One region of the Zunongwangia sp. HGR-M22 genome, then DNA from elsewhere that is predicted to be linked to it. Evidence: riboswitches for the same ligand, from Rfam matches in the RefSeq annotation. Region 1 holds a riboswitch; the other holds the start of a gene.
The links. Region 1 has a riboswitch for thiamine pyrophosphate ahead of thiM (hydroxyethylthiazole kinase). Riboswitches for the same ligand answer to the same signal wherever they lie in the genome.
Positions count from the first base shown of each region.

Region 2: another riboswitch for thiamine pyrophosphate. It lies ahead of thiS (sulfur carrier protein ThiS); the one in region 1 lies ahead of thiM (hydroxyethylthiazole kinase).

Region 1 is NZ_CP115159.1:1,671,172-1,680,759, forward strand. Features, by position in the region: gene thiD (bifunctional hydroxymethylpyrimidine kinase/phosphomethylpyrimidine kinase) at 1-532, opposite strand, end outside; gene thiE (thiamine phosphate synthase) at 519-1,166, opposite strand; gene thiM (hydroxyethylthiazole kinase) at 1,166-1,960, opposite strand; TPP riboswitch at 2,025-2,118, opposite strand; gene PBT91_RS07230 (sugar phosphate isomerase/epimerase family protein) at 2,316-3,200, shown strand; gene PBT91_RS07235 (DUF2652 domain-containing protein) at 3,281-3,928, opposite strand; gene PBT91_RS07240 (winged helix-turn-helix transcriptional regulator) at 4,115-4,465, shown strand; gene PBT91_RS07245 (HD domain-containing protein) at 4,821-5,465, shown strand; gene PBT91_RS07250 (Crp/Fnr family transcriptional regulator) at 5,528-6,160, shown strand; gene PBT91_RS07255 (sulfite exporter TauE/SafE family protein) at 6,239-7,054, shown strand; gene PBT91_RS07260 (cytochrome ubiquinol oxidase subunit I) at 7,265-8,566, shown strand; gene PBT91_RS07265 (cytochrome d ubiquinol oxidase subunit II) at 8,569-9,588, shown strand, end outside.
Region 2 is NZ_CP115159.1:142,627-152,214, reverse strand. Features, by position in the region: gene thiH (2-iminoacetate synthase ThiH) at 1-836, opposite strand, end outside; gene PBT91_RS00570 (thiazole synthase) at 829-1,599, opposite strand; gene PBT91_RS00565 (thiamine phosphate synthase) at 1,943-2,614, opposite strand; gene PBT91_RS00560 (thiamine phosphate synthase) at 2,595-3,191, opposite strand; gene thiC (phosphomethylpyrimidine synthase ThiC) at 3,404-5,260, opposite strand; gene thiS (sulfur carrier protein ThiS) at 5,313-5,516, opposite strand; TPP riboswitch at 5,613-5,708, opposite strand; gene PBT91_RS00545 (6-pyruvoyl trahydropterin synthase family protein) at 5,894-6,343, shown strand; gene PBT91_RS00540 (UDP-2,3-diacylglucosamine diphosphatase) at 6,512-7,273, shown strand; gene PBT91_RS00535 (hypothetical protein) at 7,588-7,950, opposite strand; gene recJ (single-stranded-DNA-specific exonuclease RecJ) at 8,529-9,588, opposite strand, start outside.

The DNA of each region.
Region 1 (9,588 bases):
TCATTAAGACCGATTTGCAGCCCATTTTCATTATTTTTTCTCCTGCTTTTTTCATGTCTTCCAGCGTTTCAACTTTCATTTCAGCTAAAACCGCAGCTTCATCCATATTAGGTGTAATGACATCAGCTAACGGAAACAATTTCTCGACAATCGATTTTATTGTTTCGTCTTCTATTAATTTGTGGCCGCTTGTGGCAACCATTACAGGATCAAAAACTAGAGGCGTTTTTGGATATTTCTGTAATTCTTTTACAATGGTTTCTACCAATTCTGATGTATGAACCATTCCGATTTTCACCGCATCAGGAAAAATATCTTCAAAAATACTTTTTATTTGTTCTGAAACAGCCTGATAGGGAATAGAGAAAATATTTTTTACCCCAGTAGTATTTTGTACGGGAAGTGCGGTTAACACCGAGGTGGCATAGCATCCTAAAGCCGAGATAGTTTTGATATCGGCCTGGATTCCTGCGCCGCCACTACCGTCGAAACCAGCGATGGTTAATGCTGAAGGATATTTATAGGTTTTCACGTTGATTTTGTTGAATTTGAGTTTTAATTTTTTCTGCGGCTTTTTTAGGATTTTCTGAAGCGCAAATCGCAGACACCACAGCAATACAATCTGCACCTGCTTTTATTATTTCAGCAGCATTACTAGCATCCATGCGGCCAATAGCAACAAGTGGTTTTTGGGTTAAAGCGCGTATTTTTTTAATTCCGTCGATGCCCCATTCGGTTACTGTATCGGTTTTGGTTTTGGTGCTGTAAACCGGGCTAATTCCTAAGTGATTAGCTACTTTAGTTTGAGCGTTTTCAAGTTGTTCCAAGTATTCGATAGAATATCCAATAGATTTATTTTTATTCCATTTTTGCTGAATTTCAGAAGGAGGCATATCATTATTCCCCACATGAATTCCGAAGGCATCTACCGCTTTTGCAACTTTAAGATTATCATTAATAATAAGGGGAATTTGATATTTATCAGTGATTTTTTTTAGCGCTTCGGCATTTTTGATGAATGCTGAAGTGTTTAAATTTTTCTCCCGAAGCTGGATAATATCTACTCCTCCTTCCATAGCCATTTCAGCTACTTGAAGTAAAGGATAATGCACACAACTTTCTTCTGAAATAACCAAGTATAATTGGTACGGAAAATCAGGATGCATTATTCGCTTAATTTAAGATGAGAAAGGAATTCCTCTTCAGTAATATTGTATAATTTATCGAGTAAATTTAGTTGAAGGCTACCTGGCCCGGCCGAATTTTTAGCAGCGATTTCGCCACAAACTCCCATTAAAGCCATGGCTGCGGTGGTAGCTTCAAATTTATTATCAATAACTGCCGCAAAAGCAGCTGTAATTGCGGAAGCCGAGCACCCAAGACCGGTAACCTTGGCCATTAGTGCATCACCATTTTTTAGTGAAATTATTTGATGCCCATCAATAATGATATCGGTCTCTCCCGATATACAAACCACTGCTCCAAATTCTTTATTTAAAGATTTGGCTGCTTCGATAGCTTCAGTACTTTCAGCAGTGCTATCTACGCCTTTTGTAGTAAGATTTGAAGCTTTAGCCAAAGCCATAATTTCTGAAGCATTTGCTCTGATAATTGTGGGTTTTAGCTCTAGTAACTCGGCGATAATTTCGTTGCGGTAAGGCGTTGCGCCGGCACCTACAGGATCTAAAAGCCAGGATTTACCAAGCTCATTTGCCTTTTTTGCAGCTTTAATCATGCTAATGCTCCAATACTCATCTAAAGTTCCTATGTTAATCACTAGCGCCTGGCAGATGCTTACCATATCTTCAATTTCAGATTGGGCATGGGACATAATAGGAGAAGCTCCAGCGGCCAATAAAGCGTTTGCAGTATTATTCATCACTACATAATTAGTAATGTTGTGAATTAATGGCACCGATTTTTTTAAATCTTGAATATGTTGCCAAAGAATTTTTTTCATAGTTGGGTCAGTTTTTGGCTTTAGAGAAAACTGCTTAGAAAAAATAAAGGCAAGTTCACGAGCCTAAGTTTGGCAAACTTTTTCCTACGACGATTTTATCGTATCAGGTTCAAAGGGACTCTCTCAATTCTTCTTTCAGAATACCCCTAAAGCATCGTAAAATTAAGGTAAAAATGAGGGCTGATAAAATTTTTGATGAATTAAGTTTACCAGGTTTATTTTTTGCGTAACGTTCCTTTATTAAACATTAAATATTCTATATTTAGCAAGAATATTCGTTAAATTAGGTAAACCGGAGCACTAGTTCAATATTTAAAATGGTATTGCGGGCATCCTTTTTCTAAAATGTAATTATATGAAAGCTCTTAAAAATTTTCGCAGTACTTTACTAATATTATTGCTACTTGCTTCTTTCCCGATTTTCGGACAGCGACAATTTGGTGCAGCTACGCTTTATACGGTTAGGGAAGAGATGGCAAAATCCCCAGAGGAAACTATCGATGAAGTTGCAGATATTGGATATTTATATATAGAAGCTGCTGGTTATAACGATGGTCTGTTTTATGGAATGAAGCCTAAGAAATTTAAAAAATTATTAGGTAAATATCACACCAAACCATTAAGCTCCCATCAAGGTGGCGTAACCATGGAAAATGTAGATCAGATGATAGCTGATGTGAAAAAAGCCGGCTTTCAATATTTTGTGATTCCTGTACCGCCAATGGGTAAGTTTACTTTTGATGAGCAAACTCAGACTATGGGAATGGACGATGATCTTGATTTTTTAGTCGATATCTTTAATACTATAGGTGAAAAATGTAAAAAAGCCGGGATAGAATTATTGTATCATAATCACGATTTTGAGTTTAAGAAAAATGAAAATGGAATAGTACCAATAGAATATTTCTTAGAGAATACAGATCCAGATTTGGTGAATTTTCAGATGGATTTATTTTGGGTGACAAAAGCTGGTGCAGATCCTGTAGCTTATTTCGAGAAATATCCTGGCCGTTTTAAATTATGGCATATAAAAGATATGGATGAAGCAGGTAATTTTACTCCGGTAGGAGAGGGAACTATAGATTTCGAGAGGATTTTAGAAAAAAGAAAGGAATCTGGGATGAAGTATTATATCGTAGAGCAGGATAATACATTTGATTTAGAACCTCTTGAAGCAATTAAAATTAGCCATGAAAATCTTCGCGATTTGGGATTCAACAAAGTGAAATTTAAAAAATAAGATGTTAATACATATAACTAAAAACCCTCTGACGTTCTCAGAGGGTTTTCTTGTTGTAATAATTTCAAAAAAAATGTAAGCTATTCCAAAAGGTATTTCTTACTGCGATTATTTTCAAAGTCAAAAAAGGTATAGCAAATTTCCTTAAAACCGTCATAGATCTCACAAATTGTATTTTCTATAAATTGGCTGATATTCTTTAATTCTGAATTTTCTTCGGAGTTTAATAATTCTTCTGAAAGTAATACATAGCTTTTACTTTCAACAGAATTTTTGAGCAAATGATGAGCTTCAACAACAGTTTGTCCATATAATTTTTCGAATTTGCCTATATTATATTGAGCAAGTGGCCCGTAATGTGCAATTAATTTTAAGGATAAATCGATGTCTAACTGAAATTCTTCTTCTAAAAAACCAATTTCTTGATGGAATCCTTCTTTCATCAAACAAAATTGATGCAGAATCTCTTTTGCGCTGATACGTTTACCGTATTTAAAGAAAAGAACAGCATCACCTTCAATTTCTGAAATTTTAAGATCAAGAGTGTTGCTCTTAATAATCGCGTTGAGCAATTTCGAAATTATTAGTTTCCCGGTTTCAAAATCTGTATTTTCAACAAAACGACTAAAACCACTTATATCTGGGATAATAACAGTTCCTTTTAAGACTTTTGGTTGATAAACTCCAGGATTAACAATATAGGGTAGTTGTGTAATTTTGTTTTTCATTATTAATTTTTATACAAACAGGCTAAACTCATATTTTAGCTCAAGCTGTTTACCTTATTTTGGTCTATTTTAAAGGTCCAAACTTACAGTGCTCGCAAAAAATACTGCTAAAAATAGTATATTTGCTTTACTAAAGTTAGTTAATTAATAAAAAACAAATAAAGCTATTTTGCAAACGTCAATTTTATGGGACAATTATTAGAAAAAAAGGCTTGCGAAAGCAAGCTTGGAGCAATAGATGATGCGCTTTATGCAATTGGCGGGAAGTGGAAATTGAAAATCATAATCGCGCTTAAGGAGGGTAATAAACGTTTTAACGAATTACAGCGAGCTTTAAATATTTCAGCAAGAATGTTATCCAGAGAGTTAAAAGATTTAGAACTAAACGGCTTTGTAGACCGAAAGGTTTATACCGAGGTTCCAATTGTGATTGAATACGAATTAACAGATTACAGTAATTCTCTTTCTGAAATATTAGAAGCATTAAGTTCTTGGGGAATCAAACATCGTCAAAAACTAATTGATGAACGTTCTTAAATGTATTGAATCATCATATTTTTGAAAATAATTTTGGTACTATATAATAAACCGTAAAAATTACCGTTATTTTTTTGAGGAGTTCATATTGTTGAATTTTTCATTATAGATTAACCACAATTAGCCTAATCAAAAGTGGTATTATAAAGCCTTTCGATAAGAAAGGCTTTATTTGAATATAAAGTAAATCTTATGATGAATTTTTTTTAATAAAATTTAATAATATTGATTAAAATTCCTCCTAATTTTCAAATTTATTTTTGGTGTTACAATAATTTCCTTAATTTCAACCTTATTAAATCTTTGCATAATATTTTGGCAAAATACTTGTTATAGATAAGTCCCAAATTACCGAATGATGTTGCTAGAAATGCTGAATTATAGATATAAGGAGGATACCTCTGTGATAAGAGAAGCGATGGATTATTGCCATAAGCTTTTAAAAAATAGTAGATGTTCTAAGCTGCCTTATCATAATATTCAGCATACCTTCGAGGTTTATCAGTATACAAAGAGGATTGCAGATTATGAGAATTTGTCTGAAGAAGATAGAGAAATTGTGATTTTAGCCAGCTTGTTTCATGATACTGGAAATAGTAATTCTTTTAAAGAGCACGAAAAGATTAGTGCTAAAAATGCCGAAGAGTTTTTATCGAAAATAGATTATCCGCAGGAGAAAATTGATCAAGTGGTTTCTTGCATTTGCGCTACCCAAATGCCGCAGGCTCCTAAAAATAAAATTGAAGAGGTGTTATGTGATGCAGATTTAGCTCATTTAGGGACAAATTCTTTTCGATCAAAAAATAAATTGCTAAGATCAGAATGGTTTAAATGCTTCAATAAAAATTATAGTGATATCGAATGGTTACAAAATAATATTTGTTTTCTAGAATCTCATTCTTACTTTACAAACTACGGGAATGATATTTTGCTTCCGAAGAAAGAAAAAAATCTGAAGTTAGTAAAAAAGGCTTATGCCAGATTACTTGCCAACAAATAGAATTCGAAGTTGAGTAAACTTATTGCTATTAGCTTTTCTAATATTTAAATTTCTGGAATAAAATGTTTGAAGAATTAAAAGAAGCTTATCATTTTGTTTTTGAAAAGGAATTATTGGAAGAAATTAACAAATCTGGTTACCTGAAAGAATTTAAAGAAGGCGATGTGATCATCGAAATTGGGGATTATTTAAAATCTATGCCACTTCTTTTAAGCGGAGCAATTAAGATTTTACGCGAAGATCAAGACGGTGACGAACTTTTACTTTACTTCTTGGAACGTGGAGACACCTGCGCAATGACGTTAAGTTGTTGTCTTGGAAACACCAAAAGCCAGATAAGAGCAGTTGCAGAGAGAGATACCAGTTTAATTATGGTTCCTATTCAAAAAATGGATGAGTGGACTGCCAAATTTAAAAGCTGGCGATATTTTGTATTTGAAAGTTATCAAATGCGTTTAACTGAAATGCTCGATACCATAGATACCATCGCATTTTTAAACATGGATGGACGAATTTTAAAATACCTTCAGAATAAAGCTAAAATAAATCAAGATAAAAAAGTTAACAGCACGCACCAACAGATAGCCTACGATCTGCATACTTCTAGAGTCATGGTTTCCAGAATTCTAAAAAAAATGGAGATTGAGAACAAAATTAAATTATTTAGAAATCAAATCGAAGTTTTAGAATTATAGCTAAAAAAGTTAATTTTTGTAACAAAGGTTACCGCTTACTTCCAGTGTGACTAGTATATTTGCCGTCAAATTGCAATAATGGAGCTAGTTCAGATTATAGGATTTATAGGTGCATTAATTATTGGTTTGGTATTGGGACTAACCGGTGGTGGTGGCTCCATTCTTACCGTACCTGTATTTGTATACATTTTACATATAAATCCAGTAACAGCAACGGCCTATTCCCTTTTTGTAGTGGGATCCAGCTCTGCTGTGGGGGCTATAGATAATTTTAATAAAGGAAGAATCGATTTTAAAAGTTCTGTGATTTTTGCACTTCCTGCGGTAATTGCAATATTTTGTACTCGTAAATTCTTATTACCAGCTATACCACATCATATTCTAAATATAGGAACTTTCGAGCTCACAAAAGATTTGATGATCATGATCTTTTTTGGAATATTAATGTTATTGGCTTCCTTTTCTATGATATTCAAAAAAGATAAAACTTGTAAAGATGAATCTGATAGCAACTCTAATCCTATAAATTTATTGATGATAATTTTGGGTGCTTTAACTGGTATTGTTACCGGTTTAGTTGGTGCTGGCGGAGGTTTCATTATCGTTCCTATTTTGGTTTTCTTAGCAGGATTAAGGATGAAAGAAGCTGTAGGTACCTCACTTTTTATAATTTCAATAAACTCTATTATCGGTTTTCTGGGGGATTTAGGGCATTTACGGGTTGATTGGGTCTTTCTTTTAATCTTTACATTTTTATCAATAATCGGTATTTTCTTCGGAATATATTTGAGTCGGTACATTAACTCTCGGAAGTTGAAAAAAGCTTTTGGATACATGGTTTTGGTGATGGGGATTTATATTCTTTGGAAAGAACTTACCGCCAGTAGCATCTAATATATTAAGTAGTTCTATACAAGATCGTCTACCAAATTCTCACAATTTTTTGATCATAAGTTAGAATATATGATTTAACAAAAATCATTTTAAATTTTCTGCTTTCCAATAATGCTGTAGGAGTATTATTACTTAAATTTAAGGGTAATTATAAAGCTTTTCATTATCACGATAACACGCTATTTTAAAGGCTGTTTCAAAATTTAAAAAATGGAAAATTTAGATTACGCTCGTCTTCAGATGGCCTTTACTTTAGGCTTTCATATTATTTTTGCTTGTATAGGTATGGTCATGCCATTTTTTATGGTTGTTGCTCACCATAGATATTTAAGAACCCGTAATCCTGTTTATTTAAAACTTACCAAAGCCTGGCTTAAAGGAGTCGCTATTTTCTTTGTGACCGGTGCCGTTTCGGGTACCGCCCTTTCTTTTGAATTGGGAATGTTATGGCCAGAATTTATGAAACATGCCGGCCCAATTATAGGAATGCCTTTTTCGCTGGAAGGAGCTGCCTTTTTTGTAGAGGCAATAGCATTGGGATTCTATCTTTATGGTTGGAACAAACTTCCAGAAAAATTTCACTGGTTTACCGGCGTAATCATAGGGATTTCAGGTGTGCTATCTGGTATTTTGGTTGTGGCAGCAAATGGCTGGATGAATGCTCCAAGCGGATTTGAATATATTAATGGAGAATTTACCAATGTAGATCCAGTTGGCGCGATGCTAAATCCTGCATGGTTTACCCAAGCCCTGCACATGACGTTAGCAGCTTTTGTAGCAACTAGTTTTGGAGTTGCCGGGATTCATGCGTTTCAAATATTAAGAGGCAAATTTTTAGAAGTGCACAAAAAGGCATTTCAAATTTCTATATTCTTTGGAGCAATTGCCGCGCTTTTACAACCGCTAAGTGGAGATCTTTCTGCCAAGGATGTAGCTGAACGACAACCAGCTAAATTAGCCGCGATGGAAGCTCATTTTGAAACCGAAAAAGGCGCACCACTGTTTGTAGGCGGAATAGTAGATGAAGAAAATAAAGAAGTAAACTATAAAATAGAAATCCCAAAAGCACTTTCTTTCCTTGCTTTTGGAGATTTTGATGCTGAAGTAAAAGGGCTAAACGAATTTCCTGAAGACGAAATTCCACCTGTTGCTATCGTACATTATGCTTTTCAGGTGATGGTGGGGATCGGCACTTTGCTCGCCTTAGCCGGTTTGCTATTTTTTATAAGTTTAAAAAAGAAATCCTGGATGGATAGCAAAAAATACTGGTGGTTTTTTATGCTCTTAGCTCCCCTTGGATTTCTAGCCTTAGAAGCAGGTTGGGTAGTTACTGAAGTTGGTCGGCAACCCTGGATTATTTACCAGATCATGAGAACCAGTGATGCCGTTACACCAATGCCGGGAATGAAGTTTAGTTTTTTTATGTATGTCGCCGTTTATATTTTATTGGCGATTACGGTAACCTGGTTAATGCAACGACAAATTAAAGCCCTAAACACCCAAAAAGATTAAGTATGTTGTACGTAGTTTTATTTTTCTTACTGTTTTCGCTCTTGCTTTATGTTCTTTTGGGAGGAGCCGATTTTGGCGCCGGTATAGTAGAACTTTTTTCTTCCAGAGAAAATAAAAAAGTAAATCGTGATACCATTTATAGAGTGATGGGGCCAATTTGGGAAGCCAACCATATTTGGTTAATTATCCTTATTGTTATTTTATGGATTGCTTTTCCAATATATTTCAATATTATTATTATCTATTTGCATGTGCCTTTAACTCTAGTGCTTTTGGGAATTACCATGCGTGGTGTTTCATTTATTTTTAGGCATTACGATGCATTCGAAGATAAATCTCAAATGGTTTATAATAGTTTATTTCGATTCTCGAGTTTTGTAACACCGGTTTTTTTAGGAATGTGTTTCGCTGCGCTTGTTGGTGGGGAATTGATAGTTACTGAAGATTATACCAATTACGGCTTTTACGATCTTTTTATGCAGCCTTGGTTTAATGGATTTAGTATTTTGATGGGATTATTTTATGCTTCACTTTGTGCGTTTTTAGCCTCAACTTTATTAATAGGCGAAAGTAAAGGTGATATAAGAAATATGTATATCCGAAAATCAAAAATATTTACAGGTATTTTAGTAATTCTTGGGTTTATTTTAATCGCTTACGGATTTTTTAATGAGATCGCTTTTATAAGGGATTTTGTAACAAATCCGATCTCTATCGTTTGTATTATACTTTCAGGAATTTTATTATTTCCATTGTGGAAATATATACGTTCTGGTCGTAGAGTTCTAAGTAGGTATTTTGCCGGTCTTCAAGTGGTTTTAGTACTTTTTGCAGCATTGATCGCTCATTTTCCGTATGTTATCATTACTTCAGAAGAAGAAATTAGCCTATTAGAAAATATATCACCAGATACTGTAATTATGGTTTTGGGAATATCTTTGATTATAGGAGGCGGAGTGATATTGCCGGGATTATTTCATTTAATGAAATCTTTTAAAATGATTAAAATTTTTGAAAGAGAT
Region 2 (9,588 bases), 1.5 Mb from region 1:
AAGTCAGGATCGGTCATTTCAACTTTAGGTTCTAAACCACCGCTAAACGGCCGCAATCTTGGGAAAGAAATAGAATATTTCGTTTTCCAATAGGTTTTCTGAAGGTATTTAAGATGAAGCGCGGTAAAAAAACTATCGGCTCGCCAATCTTCTAAACCAAATAAGGCACCGATTCCTATTTTATGAATCCCTGCTCTGCCCAAACGGTCTGCAGTAGCTAAACGATAATCGAAATTGGACTTTTTGCCTTTGGGGTGATGAATTTTATAAGTTTCGCGGTGATAGGTTTCCTGATACACCAAAGTAGCGTACAAGCCATCGTTCACCAATCGTTCATATTCATCTTGATCTAGTGGTTGCACTTCAATAGAAATATTCGCAAAATGTGGTTTTAATAACCGAACGGCATTACTTAGGTAATCGATTCCTACAGTTCTGTTAGCTTCGCCCGTCACTAATAAAATATGCTGATAGCCTTTATTTTTTAGAAATTCGGCTTCTTTTAAAATTTCAGCATCGGTTAAGGTTCTACGCGGAATCTTATTGGTTAAACTAAAGCCGCAATAGGTACAAATATTTTGACACTCATTGCTGAGATACATCGGTGCATACATTTGCATCGTATTCCCAAAACGCTTTTTAGTAATCAGCCTGCTTTTCGCCGCCATTTGCTCTAAATACGGTTTTGCTGCCGGAGAAATTAAGGCTTTAAAATCTTCAAGATCAGGTTTTATTGTACTTAACGCACGTTCTACATCTTGTGCATTTTTTTGTTGAATACTTTCCAACACCTCATCCCAATGGTACTTTGCTAAAAGGGTTTTAAAACTACTCATATAAAAATTGTGTTAGGGGGCTACTCGCTTCTGCAATTTTGCCTGTTTCGGCAAGTTTTGCTTCGTAAGCCATTCGCCCAGATTCTACCGCCATTTTAAAGGCTTTTGCCATTTGCACCGGATTTTTAGAAACGGCAATTGCGGTGTTTACCAAAACTGCATCGGCTCCCATTTCCATCGCAAAAGCGGCGTGAGAAGGTGCTCCAATTCCGGCATCTATAATTACCGGAACATTACTTTGTTCGATGATGATTTCTAGAAAATCGAAGGTTTTTAAGCCTTTGTTGGTTCCAATAGGAGCACCTAAGGGCATCACACATTGAGAGCCAACATCTTCTAAACGCTTACACAATACCGGATCAGCATGTATATAAGGCATCACCACAAAACCTAATTTCACCAATTCTTCGCAAGCTTTTAAAGTTTCTATGGCATCGGGCAATAAATATTTAGGATCGGGATGAATTTCTACTTTTACCCAGTTTGTTCCCAACGCTTCGAGTGCCATTTGTGCCGCAAAAACCGCTTCTTTGGCATCGCGAACGCCTGACGTATTAGGCAATAAACTTAAGTTTTCGTGAGATAGACTACTAATCATATCATCTTCAGTATTGCCCGCTTCAACTCTTTTGAGCGCCACGGTAACCAACTCACTTTCTGAAGCTAAAACCGCTTCGCGCATTAGGTTTGAATTACTGAATTTCCCCGTTCCCGTAAATAACCGAGAATCGAAGCTTTTATCTGCTATTTTTAGTTTTTCCATTTTTAAATTTTTAGCTGTCAGCTTTTAGCCTACAGCGATTAGCTTAAATTTTTCATTTTCTTTTTTCCATCGCCGAAAAAAAAAACAAAAAAGTCTAGGCTTACGAAACTTGCTCTGAATTGTATGTTCAGAAGCTAAATTTTAGAAACTCGCTACGCTCAAACAGCCTAAAATTTAAGCGCTTCTTTTACTACCAATTCTACGAGCAATTTTCGGTAAGCCGTGTTCTCATCCATTCAACATTTAGCATTCAAAGTAAATTAGTCCTGATTCTTGTTTCTTGATTCAATTCATTTTCAAATCAACACATTACCACATCATCAAATTGTCTATTTCCTAACATCTAAACTCTCACAGCAAAGCGATCTAAAATCTGCTGAATTTCTTTTTCCGGATGTTCCGAATGCGCCAATAAACCGGAAACCGCGACTCCACTTAATCCAATTTCTCGGAGTTCTTCTATGTCGTTTAGTGTAATTCCGCCAATGGCAATTATAGGAACCGTGTTTTCTTGCTGCGAATATTTCTCTATCAATTCCTGATAACCTGAAAATCCAAGAATCGGACTTAGTTTTTTTTTAGTTGACGTAAACCTTAGCGGCCCCAAGCCAATATAATCGACTCCGTTTTGCAAATGATCTACACAATGCTGCAGCGTATTTGCGGTTCCGCCAATAATCTTTTCCTCTCCTAAAATCTGGCGAGCTTCTAAAATTCCGGTATCCTGCTGTCCCAAATGCACACCATCGGCATTACAGGTTTTTGCGACTTTCACGTGATCGTTGATAATCAGTTTTGCTTGATAAGCTGAGCATATTTCACGAGCTGCGATTGCGGTTTTTAATACTTCTTTTGCTGAAGTTTCTTTCAGTCGTAGCTGAATCCAATTGCTACCGGCTTGTAACACGCGTTCTATATTTTCTAAATGAACTTTAGCATTTTCTCCCTGCGAGATATAATGCAGTGCAGAAATTTCTTTTTGCAAATTCATCGGTTTATTTAAAAACTGATTCATAGTGTTGCTTTATTTTTATAAAACTTTTTATTGGATTTTCTTGTTGCCAAACCGCCCCAAGCACTGCCGCGCCACTAAAACCCATTTTACGAGTTGCTGAAATTTTTTCTGAATCAATTCCGCCTAGTGCAATCACTTGTTGTTGAATATTGTTTACCTGAAACTTTTTTCCCGAATACCCGGTTTTAGAGATCGAATTAAAAACAGGACTCAAAAAACAGTAATCGAAATTCAATGTTTCTGAAAGCATTTCCTTTTGATGCACTGAAGTGCTTACCGTAAATTTTTCTTGCTGAAAAGAAGTGATATAGTCATCTACATTTTCCTTCAGATTTGTTCTGAAATATTCCGGAAGATGAATGCCTTTCAGCCCAAATTCTCGTGCCAATTCGTGATGCTGATGTAGCACCATTTTGCAGCGGTATTCAGGGGCAACGTTTTCTAACCAGTTTTTTAATACTTCAAAAGAAACCATGGGTTTACGAATATGAAGAATTTCTAAACCTGCATCGAGTATCGGTTTCAGTTGAAATTCTTCATTTTCAATACATTTTTCCGCAGAAATCACGATTAGCATTATTTCAAATTATATTTTGACATTCTCAAATTGTAATTAAAATTAGTGCCGTCATTCCGGACTCGATTCGGAATCTCCCACATTTAAAAACTGAATTAGGATGAGACCATGAATCAATTTCAGGGTGACGCCCATATTTTAAAATCATTAACTATTTCAGCATTCCGCTTTACGAATTTTCTGAAGAAATTACGATCAGCATTATTCAGAAATTATAAATACACTTCGCTTCCTTTCTTCTTAAACTCTTCTGACTTTTCTTCCATTCCTTTGATGATGGCTTCCTCGGTATCCATTCCGTTTTCTTTGGCATAATTCCGTACATCCTGAGTGATTTTCATCGAGCAGAAATTAGGTCCGCACATCGAACAAAAATGAGCCACTTTTGCGTTGTCTGAAGGTAACGTTTCATCGTGATACGCTCGTGCTGTATCTGGATCTAGCGCTAAATTAAACTGATCTTCCCAACGGAATTCGAATCTCGCTTTACTCATCGCATCATCCCGATGTTGTGCTCCCGGATGCCCTTTTGCTAAATCTGCCGCGTGAGCCGCAATTTTATAAGTAATTACACCTTCCTTTACATCTTCTTTATTCGGTAAACCAAGATGTTCTTTTGGAGTTACATAACATAACATCGCACAACCGTACCAGCCAATCATTGCCGCTCCAATTCCGCTGGTAATATGGTCGTAACCCGGAGCAATATCAGTGGTTAGTGGACCAAGCGTGTAAAAAGGCGCTTCGCCACATTCGGCCAATTGCTTATCCATATTTTCTTTAATCATATGCATTGGGATATGTCCGGGACCTTCAATAAAGCATTGTACATCGTGTTTCCAAGCGATTTTTGTTAGCTCGCCAAGTGTTTCTAATTCGGCAAACTGCGCATAATCGTTAGCATCGGCAATACTACCCGGACGCAAACCGTCGCCAAGAGAAAATGCTACATCGTAAGCTTTCATAATTTCGCAAATCTCTTCAAAATGCGTGTATAAAAAGCTCTCCTGATGATGGGCTAAACACCATTTTGCCATAATAGAACCACCACGAGAAACAATTCCCGTTACTCGTTTTGCGGTATGCGGAATATATTTTAAACGAACTCCGGCGTGAATGGTAAAATAATCAACTCCCTGTTCGGCTTGTTCAATTAAAGTATCTCTAAAAATTTCCCAAGTTAAATTTTCAGCTTTTCCGTTTACTTTTTCTAAGGCCTGATAAATAGGAACCGTCCCAATGGGTACCGGAGAATTCCGAAGAATCCATTCTCGGGTTTCGTGAATATTTTTTCCGGTAGAAAGGTCCATTATGGTATCGGCGCCCCAACGGCAAGCCCACACTGCTTTTTCTACTTCTTCTTCAATAGAAGAACTTACGGCAGAATTCCCAATATTGGCATTGATTTTCACCAGGAAATTACGCCCAACAATCATTGGTTCACTTTCCGGATGATTAATATTACTCGGTATAATTGCGCGTCCTTTGGCAACCTCATCTCGAACAAATTCCGGAGTAATTACTTTAGGAATACTTGCCCCAAAACTTTCGCCCGGATGTTGTTCGGTAATCTGATTGATTTCCTGAAGTTTCTGATTTTCCCGAATAGCAATAAACTCCATTTCCGGCGTAATAATGCCTTTACGCGCGTAATGCATTTGGGTTACATTTTGCCCCGGTTTCGCTTTTAAAGGTTTTCGAATTCGTTTAAACCGAAGTTCATCTAACTTTTCGTTCTCTTCACGCTGCCGTCCATATTCTGAGGAAAGTCCAGATAATTGCTCTACATCTTCTCTTCCTGAAATCCATTGTTGGCGAATGGGTTGTAAACCTTGGCGCACATCAATTTCTACATTTGGGTCGGTAAAAGGACCACTGGTATCGTACACCAAGACCGGTTCGTTTGGCGTTTTTGTCCCGTTAAATTTATCGACGGTATCATCAAGCGTAATTTTACGCATAGGTACCTTCACATTTTCGTGAAGTTGGCCTTTTACATAAATTTTTTCTGAATTTGGAAAGGGCGTTCTGCTGATGGCTTCTTCCCTTGGTAATTGGTTAGGTTTCATACTAAAAAGATTTAGATTGATGTTTAAAATTTGATTACTGAAAATAAAACGCTCAACCGCCTTGCGTAGCACGAATCACCAATACATTACTGCCTTCTTCCACTAGTGTGTGTTCCCACTGTGGTTTAGAAATAATTTCGTTGTTAATGGCAATAGCAATTCCTGAAGCCTGAATATTAAGCTGCTCTAAAAGTTCTTCAAGCTTTACAGGCTCTTTAAAAGAATGGGTTTGATTGTTGACGTTTACAGTTATCATATCGTTTCGATTTTAATAGCCGTAAACCAAAGAGGATTGTCTTTGAAGAAAAGTAATATGAAAAAGAATTTACCCCTAATTTGGATAAAATCAATTCAAAATTTTCTAACTTTTCCCTTCGCAGATGCTAATCTGTATCAGGTTCAAAGGGTTTTTCTCAGCCGAATTGAATCAGCACCCCTAAAGTTTACTTTCTCAAAGTTAAATGAAATAATCCGAATTAAAAAAATGCTAAAGGTTTATTATTCTATTTTGAATACACTTTTAATACCTTTGCACTAAAATTTCCCGAAAAGTTTCCGAAGCAATTTTTCATAATTTCAGCTTTAAAATTTTAGGGAAATCAAAATTATCTACGGCAGACTTAAAATTTCGGTATGGCAAAAATCAGGATTACCAAACAATTTTCTTTTGAAACAGGACACGCACTTTACGGCTACGATGGTAAGTGTCGCAACGTCCATGGCCATAGTTACAAACTTAGTGTAACCGTTATTGGAGAACCAATTAGCGATACTGATAATGTGAAGTACGGTATGGTAATCGATTTTGGCGACTTAAAAAAAATCGTAAAGTCTGAAATTGTAGACCAATTTGATCATGCCACCGTTTTCAACAAAAATACGCCTCATATAGAGCTGGCGAAAGAATTAAAAGATCGTGGACATCACGTGATTTTAGTAGAATATCAACCCACCAGTGAAAATATGGTGATCGATTTTTCTCAAAAAATAAACAAACACTTACCAGATCACATCAAACTACATTCGCTAAAACTTCAAGAGACTGAAAGTAGTTTTGCCGAATGGTATGCCAGCGATAATTAGAGCGTTCCCCTAGTGGGTCGGGCTATTCGCTTTATCTTTTTTATTTGCTTTGTAATTATGTTCTCAACATTTACAGGTGCTAACTGGCAAATAAAAAAGGATGCCGCTACTATCCCTAACGCAAAACATCTTTGTAGAAATAAGTATATTTGATTTATATTTCATCGTATGCAACTACCTACCGGAAAAAAGGTTTACTTCTCTAGCGATAATCATTTAGGTGCTCCTACCAAAGAAGCCAGCAAAGTACGCGAGGCGATATTCGTTAAATGGCTGGATGAAATTAAAGAAGATGCAGCGGCTATTTTTTTACTGGGCGATCTATTCGATTTTTGGTTTGAATATAAACATGCCGTACCAAAAGGCTTTGTTAGGGTTTTAGGGAAACTTGCTGAAATTAAAGATAGTGGAATCCCGATTTATTTTTTCGTTGGAAACCATGATTTATGGATGGAAGACTATTTTGAAGAAGAACTTAATATTCCAACTTTTCGAAAACCACAGGAGTTTGAATTCAACCAAAAAACCTTCTTAATTGGGCATGGTGATGGGCTGGGTCCTGGAGATTATGGCTATAAACGCATGAAAAAAGTGTTTACCAATCCGTTTTCAAAATGGCTTTACCGATGGTTACATCCTGATATTGGCGTGCCTTTAGCGCAATATTTTTCAGTAAAAAATAAACTGATTTCTGGAGACGATGATGCTAAATTCTTAGGAGAAGATAACGAATGGTTGGTGCAATATTGCAAGCGAAAACTCGAAACTAAGCATTACGATTATTTCCTTTTTGGCCATCGCCATTTACCTATGGAAATTAAGCTAAAAGAAAATTCAAAATACATAAACACCGGCGATTGGATTAATTTCTACACCTACGCTGAGTTTGATGGGGAAGATTTGTATTTGAAAAAACTGAAGAATCAGTAAGCAATCTCAGTTGGCAGTTTTTCAATAAACAATTATCAATGGACTTTGGGCCACTAGCGTTTAGCGATCAGCTTTCTGCTTAAAAGTCTTAAAAGTCTTAAAATTTTAGGTTGAAACTATCAAATCTTGAATATTCTTCTTTAAAATCTGAATCCTTACTAAGATTCACTTCTGGATACAATTGCTCACAAACTCACAAGCACTCGAAGTGACAGGTTTCTCAATTCAAAATTCAGCATTCAAAATACAACATTTGGAAGCGTTTTTAATATATTCTCTCTAGTCTAATATCTAACATCAAATTGCGAAGCAGTCTAATTTTTTGATTCGAATTCCAAATAATAATGAAGCCTCATTTTGAAGATTGTGCCCTCCAAAAGGTCGCAGATTTCATTAAGTTCAAACGCATTAACCACAAAATCCATTTTTTGAAGTGGAGATTTCAGTAAAATATTTCGTTCGCATAATTCAGAATGAGGACAATGAGAACAGTTGCCTGCGCTATTTTTTGCCATTCGAATATTTTTTGAAAACATATTCACTTCTTCAGGAGAAAGATAAAATCCCATATCCTTAAATACGAGTTGAACTCGCTTTTCATTAGAATTAGCAATTCCGCTTTTCCACTTAAAAGAAATCCCGGTATTGTTGTGGTAAATAATATCGACGTCCTCCATATTTCTAGCAGGTTTATCTCAAAGATAAAAATTTTATTTAAATTCAGTCTAAATAGACATGGGTTTTGTTTGCTGTTGAGAAAGTCTTTAGTCGTTAGTTTACTGTTTAGCGTTTAATGTTTTCCGTTAGCATCAAATACATTCAAAATCCAGCAAAAAAATTTACAGTATACGATTTACAATATACTTTATACTGTAAAGTTAGGACGCAGAGCTTTCGGACTCTAACTTTGCAATTCGTATTTGCAATTTTGGTAAGGAAAATCCAGGATCAATCATTCTTGGTTTCGGTTAAAAAATCGGTACTCTTTAGTTGGTAATTTTAGTCTTCGGTTGAAAAATTTCAGTTGAAAATGAGGAATTTGAGTTGAGCTCTAAGTCGGCTAATTTTAGATTAGTTTTTAGTATGACGGTAGCGCAGGTTCACAATTCGGCATTTAATTTCAGAATACTTAAAAGTGGATTGTTCTGATTCTTGACTCTTGATTCTTCTCTCCCGAATCCAATTCAAAAATAAATCCTTGAATTTGTTTTCTCTAGTCTAGACTCTAAGATCTAACAGCAAAGCGATCTAAAACCTAGTTCTCCTTAATATCCTTCAACTTCAATTGCAAAGAAACATTACCGTTCCATTCATTTTCATCTACAGAATACACCGCACTAAACGGTTTTTTATTTTGAATGCATTTAATTTTCTTTCCGAGGTTAAAACCAATCACATTAAAAGAAGATTTATTATCCACTTGCGATACGCGACATTTTAAATGCGCTTCTTCACTGCCAACACATTTCCCGAAACCAGAATCGGTTAAATTTCTGGACATAAAAACCGGAGACATGTTACCGGGACCAAAGGGGGCAAATTGCTTCAGGATTCTCCAAAATTTAGGCGTGATTTCATCTAATTCTATTTCAGCATCAATAGAGATCTCAGGAGTCAGTAATTTTCTATCAATAGTTTCAGAAACTACTTCTTCAAACTTTCTTTTAAAGTTATCGTATTCTTCTTCCTTAATAGTTAAACCCGCAGCATACATATGTCCCCCAAATTGTTCAATATGATCCTGGCAAGCTTCTAATGCATTATACACATCAAATCCTTTTACCGATCGGGCTGACGCCGCCAGCTTATCGCCACTTTTTGTAAAGACTAAGGTGGGACGATAATAGGTTTCGGTTAATCGGCTTGCTACAATCCCAATCACACCTTTATGCCAGTTTTCTGCATACACTACTGTGCTCAAACACTCCTGCTCTTTTAACTCTTCAATTTGATCTAAAGCTTCTGCTGTAATCGCTTTATCAGTATCTTTTCGGGTAGAATTGTGCGATTCTATTTCCGAAGCAAAATGTTGTGCCTGCGTTTCATTTTCTTCTGTAAGCAACTCTACCGCATGTAAACCATGTTTCATTCTTCCGGCTGCATTAATCCTGGGTGCGACCACAAAAACAACATCGGTTATAGTGATCACTTCTTTTTTAATCTGACTCAAAATCGCTTTAAAGCCAGCTCTAGGCGCTACATTAATGACATGCAAACCGTGATAAGCTAAAATTCGATTTTCCCCGGTAATAGGTACAATATCGGCACCGATAGCTGTTGCTACCAAATCCAGATATGGCAATAATGCCTGTATG